One region of the Amycolatopsis sp. NPDC114503 genome, then DNA from elsewhere that is predicted to be linked to it. Evidence: riboswitches for the same ligand, from Rfam matches in the RefSeq annotation. Region 1 holds a riboswitch; each other region holds the start of a gene.

Region 1 (4,924 bases):
AGGCGGGTGAGGCCACGACGACGTCCGCCGTCGCACCGTCGGCGACCACTTCGCCCTCAGCCAGGACCACGACGCGGTGTGCGGCGGAGGCGACGAACTCGACGTCGTGGGTGGCCAGCAGCACCGCGTGTCCCTCGGCGGCCAGGTCGGCGAGGATGGTCGCGAAGTGCCGTTTCGCCGGGTAGTCGAGCCCGCGGGTCGGCTCGTCCAGCAGCACGACCGGCGGGGCGGCGGCCAGTTGTACGGCCAGGACCAAGGCGAGGCGCTGACCTTCGGACAGATCGCGCGGATTGGTGTCGTCTTCGATGCCGGGCACGAGGCGGTCGAGCAGCTTCCGCGCGGTGCCTGGCGGGACGTCCGATTCGACGTCCGCCTGTCGGCATTCCGCGCCGACCGAATCGAGATACAGCAGGTCAGACGGAGTCTGCGGCACCAGGCCGACGCGCGTGCGGGCAGCCCGCGTCCGGAGCGTCTTCGGGTCCGCGCCGAGGACGTCGACCGTGCCGTCAGAGCGGGGTCCGCTGCCCTGCAACGCCCACAGCAGCGAGGACTTGCCCGAGCCGTTCCGGCCCATCAGCGCGACGACCTCGCCTCGGTTCAGCCGCAGGTCAACGCCGCGAACCGCGTTCACGCCGCCGTACCGGACCCGCACGCCCCGCGCGGTGAGGACCGCTTCACCAGAGCTTTGTGCTGCCTGAGCAGGGCGACGCTCCGCTAGGCGTTCCCGCAGCGGGCGAGCGAGCCGACGGGCGTCGCGGACCGACAGCGGCAGCGGTGACCAACCCGCGAGTCGGCCCAGCTCCACGATCGGCGGCGCGACATCGGTCTCGGCGAAAACCTCAGCCGGCTGGCCGGAGACCACGGTGCCGTCGCCGGGCAGGTAGAGCAGGCGGTCAGCGTACTGCGCGACGCGTTCCATCCGGTGCTCGGCGACGACGACCGTCGTGCCCAAGTCGTGCACCAGCCGAGTGATCGCGGCCAGCACCTCCTCGGCCGCGGTCGGGTCGAGCGCCGACGTCGGTTCGTCCAGCACCAGCACGCTCGGGTGCGCCGTGAGCACCGCGCCGATCGCGACGCGTTGCTGCTGCCCGCCCGAGAGGGTCTGAAGTGGACGGTCGCGGAGTTCGGCGATGCCCAGCAGGTCAAGGGTTTCCTCGACGCGTTTGCGCATCACGTCGGGCGCGACGGCGAGCTGCTCCATCGCGTACGCCAGTTCTTCCTCGACGGTGTCGGTGACGAATCCGGCCAGCGGATCCTGCCCGACCACGCCGACCACCGACGCCAGTTCACGCGGCGGATGTGTCGCGGTGTCGAGCCCGGCGACCTCGACACGTCCGCTCAGCGTGCCGCCGGTGAAGTGCGGAACGAGACCGTTGATCGCGCCGAGCAATGTCGACTTGCCGACACCAGTGCGTCCGGCGACGAGGCAGAGCTCGCCCTCCTCGATCACGAGGTCGACGTCGCGGAGCACCGGCCGGTCCGCCCCGTCATAAGTGACGCTGACGTGCGAAAACTCGATCATCGAGCGACCTCCGACACCAGCGCCGGACGCGGCGCGAACCAAGCGGGCAGCACACTGATCAGCACCGCGACGGTCGGCAGCAGCGGCAGCTCCGGCCAGGTCAGCGGGCTGGCCGGGGTGGTGAGCGAAACCGGGTCGGCGATCAGCACGAGCACCGCGGTGGCGACGCCGCACAGCGCGACCAGCGTCTCCGGCAGCTGCCACGGATCGGGCCGGTAGGTCGTGCGCCGGATCTGCCGCCCGCCCAGCACGAATCCGGCGGCGGCCAGCACCAGACCGGCGACGAGCATCGGCACGCCGAGCCACGACGCGGACCCGTCGAGCACGCCGTAAACCCCCACCGCGACGCCGACCAGCCCGGCCAGCACGCAGGTCGCGATCAGCATCCGGACGCGCGGCGAGAGATAGCCGCGCCGTCCGTAGCCACGGGAATCCATGGCCGCCGCGAGTTGCAGCGACCGGTCCATGGCGTCGGCGAGCACCGGCACGAAAATCCCCTTCACGAACCGCAGACCGCGCGTCTTGCCCGCCCGCAGCCGACGCGCGCGGCGCACCCGCTGCACGCTCTCGACCAGCTGCGGTGCCACGGACAGGGCGACAGTGACCGCCGTGCCCACCTCATACAGCGCCCCAGGTACGGCCTTGAGCAGGCGTTTCGGGTTCGCCAGCGCGTTCGCGGCACCGATGCAGAGCACGATCGTGGCCAATCGGAGCCCGTCGTACAGTCCGCCGAGCAGCTCCTCGGCCGAGGTGGGGCCGAGGAGCTGAATGCCGGCCGCGACGCTCGGCAGCGGGATGGTCGGCAGCGTGAACAGGATGTGGCCGCCGTCCTCGCCGCCGATCAGGATCCGGAACAGCACGCGCGAGGCCACGATCACGCCAGCGATCCAGGCGTACATCCGGAAGGCCAGCGCCCACGGCGCGTCGCCGCGGCGGAGCACCACGACGAATCCGGCCACCGCGATCACCAGAGCGAGCAGAACCGGGTTCGTGGTCCGGCTCGCGGCGACGGCGAGCGCGAGCGCCCACACCCACCACGCGCCGGGATGGAGCGCTCGCGGACTACTCCGCGGCACGCCTGCGACGCACCGCGACGACCGTCCCGGCCGCCACGAGCAGCACGACGACCACGATGCCGATCACCAGGCCCCACGGGAATCCACTGTCCGAAGTGGACGCCGGAGCTTGGGCAGGCGCGTTGGCCTTGCGCACCGGCTCGGTGCGCGGCGGCGGGTACTCGGTATAGGACTTGCCGATCGCGAACGACCAGCCCTCGAACGCGCCGGCCGGCGGCTTCCAGCTCTGCGCGCCGACCTGGGCCGACTCCCATTTGCCGCCGTTGGTGGCGGTCCAGAAGCTCCACGACGCTTTCTCCGGCGGCATCCCGGTGCAGGCCTGATCGGCGGGTTTGCCCTCGATCTTGCACATCACCGACAGGCCGTACTTGCCCGCGCCGGTGAGTTCGAAGCCGGCGTTCTGCAGGGCGGTGACGCCGTTTTCCTGCTTGCCGGGGGCGCACCGGATGAGGGTTTCGCCGCCAAGCCCCTGGAAGTCGACGATCACCGTGACGCCGTTGTCGTCCTGGCAATAGCCGTCGGCGCCCTTGCCGGGCGTGGTGGCCGAAGCGGAGGAAGCCCCGCCGAGGCCGGTAGCGACGAGAAGAGCGCAGCCGGCGAGGACTCGCCCCCAGTGCCGCGCGTGCACGAACCGCATGTCAGATGAACCTCGCATCGATCGGACCACGACGGGCGATCCGGCTCGCGATCCCCGGGGACCGCTCACGGTTGCGGGCCAGCGCCGGATTCTCACCGGCTTCCCCCGTTCGTGGCGAAGAACTTGTCGACGTTAACGCACCGCAGGCCCCGCTGGAAGCGACCGCGGCCACACCTACACTTCCGGGCGTGGGACAGGACCAGCTGCGCGTCGGCCTCGTAGGAACCGGACCGTGGGCCACCACGGTGCACGCCCCGGGGCTCGCCGATCATCCAGGGACCGTGCTCAGTGCTGTGTGGAGCCGTCGGCCGGAGGCTGCCGCCGCGCTCGCGCAGGCCTACGACGCCGTGCCCACCAGCGATCTGGACGAGCTGTTCGAGCAGGTCGACGCACTCGCGTTCGCCGTGCCGCCGACCGTGCAGGCCGAGCTGGCGACGCGGGCCGCGGAGGCGGGCAATCACCTCATCCTCGAGAAGCCGATCGCCCCCGACCTCGCCTCGGCGCAGCGTCTCGCCGACGCCGTGACGTCCGCTGGCGTCGCGTCGCTGGTGATGCTCACGCTGCGGTTCGCCCAGCAGACGCGCGATTGGCTGGACGGCGTCACCGCCGCTGGCGGTTGGCGTGGCGGCAACGTGCGGTGGCTGTCCGGCGCACTGCTCGCCGGCAAGTATGCGACCTCGGCCTGGCGGCAGGACCCGGCGAGCGGCGCGCTCGCCGACATCGGCCCGCATGCGTTCGACCTGCTCGACGCCGCGCTCGGCCCGATCACCGACGTCCTTGCCGCGCACCGCGGTCCCGAAGACCTGTGGCAGCTGCTGCTCGAACACGAAGGCGGCATCACGAGCACCGCGACGCTCAGCCTGCGTCTGCCGGTACAGCCGACGGTGGTCGAGTACTCGGTCTTCGGCGAACACGGCCTCCGCACGCTTGGCCGTACCGGCACGGCCAACGACGCGTACACCGCGCTGCTGGACGATTTCGCCGCGATGGTGTCGTGCGGAACGACCACGCATCCCTGCGATGTCCGCCGGGGCGTGCACCTGGCTCGGATCGTGGACCAGGCACGCGCCGCGCTCAATCGTTAATTCGCTTGCCCGGCCTGAGACGATGAGCGGGAAGTTCGTTTCGGACGAAGGAATGCCTATGTGCTCCGCCACGGCCCACTCCGGCCGCGTGGCCTGAGCTGTTCGGCCTGCGCGCCGGTTGTGGGGTTTGCCCTGCCCGGTTCTTGTGCATTCTTTCTTTCTCGAAAGGCTTCCACCAGAGATGTCCGCCCTTCAGGCATATGTTCGTGCGACCGCACCGATCGGCCGCGACACCCTGCGAATCGGCCCGTTCCTGGCCACTTTCGCCCAAGACAGCTCTCATCCGATGGCGAACTACGCCATCCCCGACGACGGCGCGAAGCCCTCGTCCGCCGACCTCGCGGCCCTGATTTCCGCCTACCAGCAACGAAATCTCCTGCCCCGGCTGGAGTTCTTCACCGAAGCCGCTCCCGACGTCGAGAAATCCCTTGTCGGCGCGGGATTCACACTGGAACGACGCGTGCCGGTAATGACCTGCACCGCTGAAGACCGCGTAGATTGTGTTGCCCCGGAACACATTCAGCTGCGCGAACCGGTGTCCGACGACGAATTCCGCCGCCTGCGGTCCGTGCAGAACGTCGCGTTCGGAGAGCCGCCAGAGGTG
Region 2 (4,924 bases), on a different contig from region 1:
CCGGCCGCCCCGGCTGCCGCTGCCCCGGCTGCTTCCCCCGCTCCGGCCGCTTCGCCGTCGCCGTCCGCCGCGGTTCCGGCCGCCTCCCCCGCACCGTCGCCGTCGCCCGCCGCGGCGGTCCCGGCGGAGCCGAAGGAGATGCCGAAGACCGACGTCGACTTCGTCGCCACCGAGGGCGCTGCCTGCCGGATCGACGACCCCGACTGCGAAGCCTGCCAGTAAGGAATCCCTGAAACCATGACGAACGTGGAAACGACGGACGCGACCGGCCTCGGCGAGATCGAGGTCGGCGCGGCCCGGATCAACGTCGACGACAAGCGGATGATCAACGCGCGCGCCGACGTCAACCAGCTGCTGCCGATGAAGTACCGGTGGGCCTGGGACAAGTACCTCGCGGCGTGCAACAACCACTGGATGCCGACCGAGGTCGCGATGCAGGCCGACATCGCGCTGTGGAAGTCGCCGGACGGCCTCACCGAGGACGAGCGGCAGATGCTCAAGCGCAACCTCGGCTTCTTCGCGACGGCGGAGTCCTTGGTGGCCAACAACATCGTGCTCGCGGTGTACCGGCAGATCACCAACCCGGAGTGCCGCCAGTACCTGCTGCGCCAGGCCTTCGAGGAGGCCGTGCACACGCACACCTTCCAGTACATCTGCGAAAGCCTCGGCCTGGTCGAGGGCGAGCTGTTCAACATGTACCGCGAGGTCCCGTCCATTTCGGACAAGGACGCGTGGGCGCTGAAGTACACGCAGAACCTGGAGAACCCGGACTTCGAGACCGGCACGCCGGAAGCCGACCAGGCGTTCCTGCGCGATCTCGTGGCGTTCTACGTGATCTTCGAGGGCATGTGGTTCTACACCGGTTTCGCGCAGATCCTGTCGCTGGGCCGGCGGAACAAGATGGTCGGCATCGCCGAGCAGTACCAGTACATCCTGCGCGACGAGTCGATCCACCTGAACTTCGGCATCGACTGCATCAACCAGATCAAGATCGAGAACCCGCACCTGTGGACTGAAGAATTCCAGGCCGAGGTGCGCGGAATGCTGCAGGACGCGTGCGAACTGGAAGTCAAGTACGCCCGCGACACGATGCCGCGCGGCATGCTCGGCCTGTCGGCCGACCTGTGCGAGCAGTACATGCACTTCATCACCGACCGGCGCGCGCAGCAGATCGGCCTGTCCCCGATCTACGGCGAGAACGAGAACCCGTTCCCGTGGATGTCGGAAGCAATGGACCTGAAGAAGGAAAAGAACTTCTTCGAAACCCGAGTCATCGAATACCAGTCCGGCGGCGCCCTCGACTGGGACTGACCCCCACCCGAGGCACAACCGACACTCGGCCACGCCCACCAGGGCGTGGCCGAGTTCTTTTACACACCAACAAACCCGCACCAACTCACCCCAACCATCGAGGCACCCACCCCCTCCCCCGCACCCCGATACGAAGCCTCCCTGCGGTCTGAGGGTGGTTGTCAAGGCATCTTTCCCGCCTTGACAACCACCCTCAGACCGTCAGCACAATCAAGCTTCGGGGTGCCCCACGCAACGCCTCAGGCGCAACGTCGCCGCCAGGCGACGAGCCGCCCTCTCTCCCACACTCCAAGACACCCACCCACCTTGTACCAAACCAGCTAAACTCCCCCACGCCACTGGTTCGTCAGGACGCCCCCGCGCCCTGACGAGGCAACAGGGAACCCGGTGAGACTCCGGGACTGCCCCGCAGCGGTATGTGGGAACGAACGCTGTCACCGCGAACGCGGTAAAGCACTGGGCACCCCCGCCCGGGAAGCGACAGCCAGTAGACACGAGCAATACGCCCACGAGTCCGAATACCTGCCAATGGCACGCACGCCGACGGCGTGCGTGAGTCCGGGCCTCGCGGGACAAGGCACCGACCGAAGCACCGCGTTTCCGCGTGCCCGGACTCTTCCGGCGAGCACGTGAGGATGCATGCTGTGAACACCCTCGGCACCACCATTCTCGGTTACCCGCGAATCGGCCCAGCCCGAGAACTCAAGCGGGCACTGGAGTCCTACTGGGCAGGCAAGAGCACCGAGAACGACCTACTGGCCACCGGCCGACGACTGCGCGAGCAAACCTGGACAACCCTCCGCAACCAAGGCCTCGACTCAATCCCGTCCAGCACCTTCTCGCTCTACGACCAGGTCCTCGACACCACCACCCTCTTCGGCGCCCTGCCGGAACGCTTCACGAAGCTGGGCCTGTCCCCCCTGGACACCTACTTCGCCGCCGCACGCGGAGTCCCAGACGCCCCAGCGCTGGAAATGACGAAATGGTTCGACACCAACTACCACTACCTAGTCCCAGAACTAGGCCCGGACTCCCGATTCGCACTCACCGGCACCACACCGATCGACGAGGTCCGCGAAGCACGCGCACTCGGCATCACACCGCGCCCGGTCCTCGTCGGCCCAGTCACCTTCCTATTGCTGGCCAAGGCAACCGAACCCGGCTTCACTCCGCTGGAACTGCTAGACGAACTTCTGCCCGCATACACCGAACTGCTGGGCAAGCTGGCCGACGAGGGCGTCGAATGGGTCCAGCTGGACGAACCAGCCTTCGCCGCCGACCGAACGACCCCGGAGTTCAACGCCCTCACCCGCGCCTATCACTGGCTGGCAAAGGAAAAGCACCGCCCGAAGCTGCTGGTGGCCGGATACTTCGGCGGACTCGGCCGAGCACTGGGCGTACTGGCCCGCTCCCCCGTCGAAGCAGTAGCCGTCGACCTGGTCACCGAAGCATCCTTTGTGGACAAAGTAGCCGCAGAAGGAGCCTTACGGGACAAGGAAGTACTAGCCGGAGTCGTCGACGGCCGAAACATCTGGCGCACCGACCCCGACGTCGCGCTCGCCCGCGCGGCACGGCTGAGGGACACCGCAGCACAGGTAAGCGTATCGACGTCGTGCTCACTGCTCCACGTGCCTTACGACGTGGAAGCGGAGACAGATCTCAACCCACGACTGAAGAACTGGCTCGCCTTCGCACGACAGAAAGTAGACGAGGTCGTCCTGCTCGGCCGAGCGCTCAGCGGCGAGACCGTCGACCTAGGCCCGGCACGAGCCGCGGTCGCCGACCGGGCTGACGCCAAGGAATTGAACGACGCCGACGTCCGGGCACGCGTCGCAGCGCTCCGGCCAGCGGATAACGTCCGTACCCCCTATCCAGAACGCGCTGCAGCACAACAGAAATCCCTCAACCTCCCCCCGCTGCCCACCACCGCGATCGGCTCCTTCCCCCAAACCGGCGAGGTCCGCCGAGCCCGAGCCGCACACCGCGCGGGCAAACTCGACGACACCGGCTACCGCACCGCGATGCGCGCCGAGATCGATCGCGTCGTGCGGCTTCAGGAAAACCTCGGCCTAGACGTCCTGGTGCACGGCGAGCCCGAGCGCAACGACATGGTCCAGTACTTCGCCGAACAACTGACCGGATTCGCGGCGACCGCGTCCGGCTGGGTCCAGTCGTACGGATCCCGTTGCGTCCGGCCGCCGATCCTGTTCGGCGACGTGTCCCGGCCGAAGCCGATGACCGTCGAATGGGCCCGGTACGCGCAAAGCCGCACCGACCGGCCGGTGAAGGGCATGCTGACCGGCCCCGTCACGATCCTGGCCTGGTCGTTCGTCCGCGACGACCAGCCGCTGGCCGACACCGCGCGCCAGGTCGCGCTGGCCGTCCGCGACGAGGTCGCCGACCTGGAGGCGGCCGGGATCCGGATCGTGCAGGTGGACGAACCCGCGTTGCGCGAACTGCTTCCGCTCCACGCGGCAGACCGCGAAGCGTACTTCGACTGGGCCGTGCCCGCGTTCCGGCTGGCCACCTCGGGCGTCGCGGAAACCACGCAGATCCACACGCACATGTGCTACTCCGAGTTCGGCGACGTACTGCCCGCGATCGACGCCCTCGACGCCGACGTCACCAGCATCGAGGCCGCCCGCTCGAAAATGGAGGTGCTCGCCGACCTGAACGAAGCGGGCTTCGGCCGCGGCGTCGGGCCCGGGGTCTACGACATCCACTCGCCGCGCGTGCCGGACCGGGACGAGGTAGCCGGGCTCGTGCGCACGGCGCTCGGTGCGGTTCCGGCGGAGCGGCTGTGGATCAACCCGGACTGCGGCCTCAAGACCCGCGGTTACGCCGAGGTCGAACCGGCGCTGCGGCATCTGGTCGGCGCGGCCCGGGAACTGCGCGCCGAACCTCGCTGACACCGGCGGTGCCGGGCGGAACCGTCGCCCGGCACCGCCCGAGGATCACCCGAACGGCAGGCCCGCGAGGTATTGTCATTGCGTCAATAACAGGGGACCGTGGACGCGACCGATACCCTGGCCGGGAGGTGGTCGCCATGGCGGACGTGACCGGAAAAACGGGAATCCCGACGGCTGGCGGCGCGCTCGGCCGGGCTGCCCGGGTCGGCCCTGGCGCACTCGGCAAGGTCGCTCACGCCGGGAGCGACGGCGTCACGAGACTGTCGGAAAACCTGCGCGGCCGGATGCCGCCGCTGACCGCGATCCCGTTGCCGCGCAAGGTGGACGAACGCTGGCTCGGCGCACGCTGGCCGGTCCGCGAACTCGCGCCGCCGCCCGCGGGCAGCGGCCTGAAACCGGTACTCGGCGACGACGGGCCGCCGCTGATCGGCCACACGCTCGACGGGATGCGGTTCGGCCTCGACTTCAACCTGCGCCGCTTCGAGCAGTACGGCCCGGTGTCGTGGATGGGCGTGTTCGGCCAGCGGATCGTGTCGCTGTCCGGGCCGGAGGCCACGCAGGCCGCGCTCGTGAACAAGGACAAGGCGTTTTCCCAGGAGGGCTGGAAGTTCTTCATCGAGCGGTTCTTCGAACGCGGGCTCATGCTGCTCGATTTCGGCGAGCACCACCTGCACCGCCGCATCATGCAGGAGGCCTTCACGCGC
Region 3 (4,924 bases), on a different contig from region 1:
CAGCCGCGACGTGCATTGGCGCACCGGCGCGCTGCTCGGCCACCGCGACGGCCGCCATCTCGCGCTCGTCAGCGCGGATCGCCAGCACAACACCGTCGAGCTGACCGTGCGCGGGCCGTCGCCGGTCGGGTTCTTCATGGTGCTGGACGAGGGCCTCAACCTGACCCTGGAACGCTTTCCCGGCCTGGACATCACGCGCCGCGTGCCGTGCCGGTGCGAGCCGGACTGCCCGGAGCTGTTCGACTACGAGAACCTCCGCGCCCGGCTGGAGCGCACGCCGCCCAAGCACGAGATCGAATGCCATCGCTCCGGCGAGCAGGTTTCGGTGCCGGAGCTGCTGTTCGGCCTCTCGCCGGCCGAGCGCGATTCGACGCGCGCGTCCATGGAGCAGCTGACCCGGACCGTCGAGCAGTTCGGCGAGCGGCTGGAGGAGCAGAGCGATTACCACCAGCGGATGTTCCTTCGCCTGCAACGGCTCGCGCAGCACCAGCAGGAAGCCCGCTGCCCCAGCGTGTTCGCGGTCGTCCCGGCCGGGCGGCGGCGGATCACCGGCTCGCCGTACGAGATCCACCTCTATTGCGAGGAACCCGGCGCCTGGCATCGGCTGGACGGCGACAAGGGCGTCTACCCGGTTTCGCAGCCGCACGAGTGGTTCGTGAAGCTCGGGCCGTACCTGGAGCATCTCATCCGGGTGCTCAAACACGCCGCGCCGCTGGCCGGGCCGGCGCTCGGGGTCGCTGCCGGCGTGCTGAACGAGCAGCTGAAATCCGACACCGACCTGATGAAGGAGCTGGCCGCGCAGCTGCCGAAGGACCTGCACCGCGAGCGCGTGCTGCCCGGTGCGGACCGGTCCGACGACGACCTTCCGGAGCCGCACGCGAAGACCGACGCGGACTTCCGCGCGCTGAAGGCGATGCTCGGCAAACTCGACCCGGACGAGGAATGGGGCGGCCTGTCGCGCTACGACACGCCGGAGGGACTGACGCTTTACCTGTGCCCCGAGCACCTGGCCTTCTACCGCAACCCCGCGTGAGCGGCCTTGCTCCGTTCGGTGCGACCCCGCGCACACCGGCTGGGCAAACCAGGCGATAAGCGACACGTCGGACCCTCGGTCGATTGACGACCGGCCGGACACCGCCGTACCGTGCTGCTCGCGCGACGGCTTCCCGAAGCCGGTGAGATTCCGGCACGGTCGCGCCACTGTGTGCCCATCCCGGGCAAGTCAGGTCGAGGAGCCGTCGTCAGGTCCACCCGCAAGGGACGCGTCATCCCGAAGGAGAGCCATGGCCACCATTCCGGCCGACCGGTCCACCCCGGTCGTCTTGCCCGTGTCGAAAGCCGCTTTGCTGCTCGGCGCCACCATCGTCGGCGCGCTGCTGCTGTACTACTTCATCGGCGTCGACCAGGGCGCGGTCTCGATCTTCGGCAGCGACACCCACGTGCACGAGTTCGTCCACGACGCGCGGCACTTCCTCGGCTTCCCCTGCCACTGACGCGCCCGGAACGGACAACCGAACAATGCAGAACAAGCTGATTCTGCGCGGCCTCCTCGCCGGAGCGCTGGGCGGATTGCTGGCGTTCGTCTTCGCCCGGGTCTTCGCCGAACCGCTGACCCAGGCGGCCATCGACTACGAATCCGGCCGCGACGAGGCGCAGATGGCGCTCGACAAGGCCGCCGGCGTGCCGACCGAGCACGAGGGCCACGAGATCTTCAGCCGTGCGGTGCAGGGCAACCTCGGCATCGGGCTCGGCATGGTGCTCTTCGGGGTCGCGATGGGCCTGCTGTTCGCGGTGACCTACACCGTGCTGCTGGGCCGCGTCGGCCGGATCCGCGCGCGGGTGCTGGCGGTGCTCGTGGCCGGGGCCGGTTTCCTGTCGCTGTACCTCGTGCCGTTCCTGAAATACCCGGCCAACCCGCCGGCGGTCGGGCACGAGGCCACCATCGGCGCGCGCACCGGGCTCTACCTGACGATGGTCGTCGCGTCGGTGGTCTTCCTGGTCGCGGCCGTCGTCGTGGGCAAACGGCTCGCGCCGAAGCTGGGCAACTGGAACGCGACCCTCGTCGCGGGCGCCGGGTTCGTCGTGCTGTCCGCGCTCCTGATGGCGCTGCTGCCGTCGCTCGGGTCGCTGGCCAGCAACGTCGCCGAGTACGGCCCGCAGACCAGCGAAACCCCGCTGCCGCTCAAGGGTCCGGACGGCCAGATCGTGTACCCCGGATTCCCCGCCGACACGCTCGTCGGATTCCGGCTCTACTCGGTGCTGGCGCAGGTCATCCTCTGGGCGACCATCGCGCTCGTGTTCGGCCCGCTCGCCGAACGCGTGCTCGACCGCGGGCGCGCGGTTACCGTCGAGGCGTGAACCCGCTGACCGGACTGGGCCCGTTCTTCGCCGTCGACACGCATTCGGCCGAGGAACCGGCCTCGCCGTGGCGTCCGCTGTCCGAAGTCCTCGACGACGGCCCGGTTCTGCGCGAACGGATCGCGCAGAACCGGGCCGTGCTCGGCGGCGATTTCGTCGAAGTGCGGGTCGCGGCGTCGATCGCGCATCTCGGGCTCGCGGCGCGGCTCATCTCGCCCGCGTTAGGCCAAGCTGTCGGGGCAGGCGCGGTTCCGGACTACTCGACGGCTTGGTGGCAGCCGAAACTCGGCGGTGCGTTTCCGTTGTCCTTGACGGAGAATCCGCCGGTTGAGTCCGATGTGGTCGCTGCCTTTGCGGAACGGGTGCTGCGCGGTCCGTTGGCGCGGTTGGACAAGGCGATGGCGCAGTTCTCGCTGGCGGAGAATGTCCGGCGGGGGAATGTGGCTTCGGCGCTGAACGGGGCGGTGACGGTGTTGCGGTCCGAGCGTCCAGAGTGGACTGATCGGGTCGCCGGAATCGTTGCCGCGCTGGAGGAATTGCCGGAGCTTGCCGGTACTGCGACTCGGGAGGACGGTCGGTTTCGGCGTCGCAGCTGCTGCCTGTTCTATCGCGCGACGCCGGATCGCGACGGTCCGAAATGCGGGGACTGCGTGCTGGCCTGACCGGTCACGGGGCTCGATTGGCCTGATTGTCGACGAAGAACATGGCCAGCTGGTGAGAGGTCATCAGGCCGCAGGGGCTGGTCGTGAACTGCGTGAGATCCAGCGGGGCGTCGGGGAGCGGCGGTGACAGGCGCGGCGGAGGCGACGGCGCGGACGAGCAGCCAGGAAGATCCTCCGGCAAGCCGGGGAACCCGTTTTTGTCGGTGCCCGGACCTAGGATGCGGAGCATGAAACGGTATGTCGACGAGGACCTGAACGGCGCGGAGTTCCGCGAGTGCGATCTGACCGGGGCGCGCCTGATCGGCGTCGTCATGCAGGACGCTGTGATCGACGGGCTCGTCTCCAACCTCGTGGTGAACGGGGTCGAGGTCGGCGAGTACGTCGAGGCGGAGCTGGACCGGCGGCATCCGGTGCGGGTGCTGGTCCGCTCCGAGGACCCTGCCGATCTGCGCGAGGCAGCGCGTCAGCTCCGGGCCGGCTGGGCCGCCACCGTCGAGCGCATCCGGCGTACGCCCGGCATCGAGCGCCGGAGCGTGAACGACGAGTGGTCGGCGGTACAGACGATGCGCCACCTGGTCTTCGTCCACGACTCGTGGTTCCGCCGCTGCTGTCTTGGCTCGACGGAGCTGTTCACGCCGATGGGCATCGGGCCGGATGCCGAGCCCTACCGCGAAGCGCACGGGCTGGACCGCTCGCTCGATCCGTCCCTTGACGAGATCGTGCGCGTGCGTGCCGCACAGGAAGCCGAGCTTGAGGCCTGGCTCGACGAGGTCACCGCCGCGCAGCTCGCCGCACCAGCGCCGGTGCCCGACGACGATGTCTGGCCGCCGTACGCCCGGGGCCGCTCCGTGCGGCAGTGCCTTCGCACGGTGCTCAATGAGACCTTCGAGCACCACGGCTTCTGCGTCCGCGACCTCGGCCTGATCGAGGCCCAGGACGCGGAGTAGGGCCTGACCTCGAGCTTGCCGAGACCGCCTCAATGGGCCTGCGATCGAGATCTGCGCGGGGAACACTGGCGAAGGAGAGTGTCGGGAGGTTTGCCATGCGGAGGAACTACTGGACCTACAGCGCCGGGCTGCTCGTCGCGTGGGCGCTGGTCTTCCTGCTCGTCGGCCTGCTCCGCGGCAAGCACGAGGTGCAGGTCGTGCTGCCGGTGTTCGGCGGCTTCTGCATCGGCTGGGTGAGCACCACCATCGCGCGGTATGTGTACCCGCCTCCGAAGCAGTGGCTGAGCTGAACCCGTCCCGGTCGCCGAGACGATCGCGGCCGCCGCGGCGCCGTTGTTCGTAAGGTCGGCCCGGTGTTCTCCGAACGAGCGTTTTTCTCCTTCGTCGCGCTGGCCGACGCCGCGCGGAAACGCGAGTACAACGAGTGGCATCAGCTCGACCACCTGCCGGAGAACCTGCGCCTCCCCGGCGTCGCGCACGGCGACCGCTGGGCCTGGACCGGCGACGGCGCCGCGAGCCCGGAGCTGGCCGGCGTCGACTACGTGGCGATGTACTGGTTCCGCCCGCCGTACGAGCAAAGCGTGGCGCAGTGGCGCAAGCTCGGCGAGGACTCGTTCCAATGGGGCCGCGGACCGCTGATCCCCGGCGTGCGGCGGCCGTTGCTGGGGTTCTTCACGCCGGTGCTCGGCTACGTCGCGCCGCGCGTCCGGCTGTCCGCGGACGCGCTGCCGTTCCGGCCGAACCGCGGCCTGCACGTCACGGTCACCGAGCTGGCCGAAACGCACGGCGGCGAAGCGCACGCGCAATTCGCCTGGCAGGACCGGAGCCGGATTCCGGACCTGCTGACCTGCCCGGGCGTCGCCGGAGCCTGGACGTTCTCCTTCCTCGGCAGGCAGCAGCATTCGACGCTGAAGATCGGCTCCGAAGAGGAACGCGAGCCGGGTTCGCTGCGGGTCC

The links. A riboswitch is a leader RNA that binds a small molecule or an ion and turns the genes downstream of it on or off. The one in region 1 is predicted to bind cobalamin.
Region 2: another riboswitch for cobalamin. It lies ahead of metE (5-methyltetrahydropteroyltriglutamate--homocysteine S-methyltransferase); the one in region 1 lies ahead of ACZ7OI_RS04605 (hypothetical protein).
Region 3: another riboswitch for cobalamin. It lies ahead of ACZ7OI_RS11375 (CbtB domain-containing protein); the one in region 1 lies ahead of ACZ7OI_RS04605 (hypothetical protein).

The regions. Positions count from the first base shown of each region.
Region 1 covers NZ_JBVKDT010000001.1:939,625-944,548, reverse strand. Annotated here, with positions in the region: gene ACZ7OI_RS04615 (ABC transporter ATP-binding protein) at 1-1,522, opposite strand, end outside; gene ACZ7OI_RS04610 (CbiQ family ECF transporter T component) at 1,519-2,598, opposite strand; gene ACZ7OI_RS04605 (hypothetical protein) at 2,585-3,235, opposite strand; cobalamin riboswitch at 3,249-3,395, opposite strand; gene ACZ7OI_RS04600 (Gfo/Idh/MocA family protein) at 3,424-4,320, shown strand; gene ACZ7OI_RS04595 (GNAT family N-acetyltransferase) at 4,448-4,924, shown strand, end outside.
Region 2 covers NZ_JBVKDT010000009.1:197,511-202,434, forward strand. Annotated here, with positions in the region: gene ACZ7OI_RS34265 (ribonucleoside-diphosphate reductase subunit alpha) at 1-222, shown strand, start outside; gene ACZ7OI_RS34270 (ribonucleotide-diphosphate reductase subunit beta) at 238-1,311, shown strand; cobalamin riboswitch at 1,634-1,855, shown strand; gene metE (5-methyltetrahydropteroyltriglutamate--homocysteine S-methyltransferase) at 1,956-4,220, shown strand; gene ACZ7OI_RS34280 (cytochrome P450) at 4,505-4,924, shown strand, end outside.
Region 3 covers NZ_JBVKDT010000002.1:761,620-766,543, reverse strand. Annotated here, with positions in the region: gene ACZ7OI_RS11380 (leucine-rich repeat domain-containing protein) at 1-1,033, shown strand, start outside; adenosylcobalamin (AdoCbl) riboswitch at 1,157-1,241, shown strand; gene ACZ7OI_RS11375 (CbtB domain-containing protein) at 1,284-1,493, shown strand; gene ACZ7OI_RS11370 (CbtA family protein) at 1,519-2,358, shown strand; gene ACZ7OI_RS11365 ((2Fe-2S)-binding protein) at 2,355-3,020, shown strand; gene ACZ7OI_RS11360 (DinB family protein) at 3,248-3,967, shown strand; gene ACZ7OI_RS11355 (hypothetical protein) at 4,063-4,257, shown strand; gene ACZ7OI_RS11350 (hypothetical protein) at 4,321-4,924, shown strand, end outside.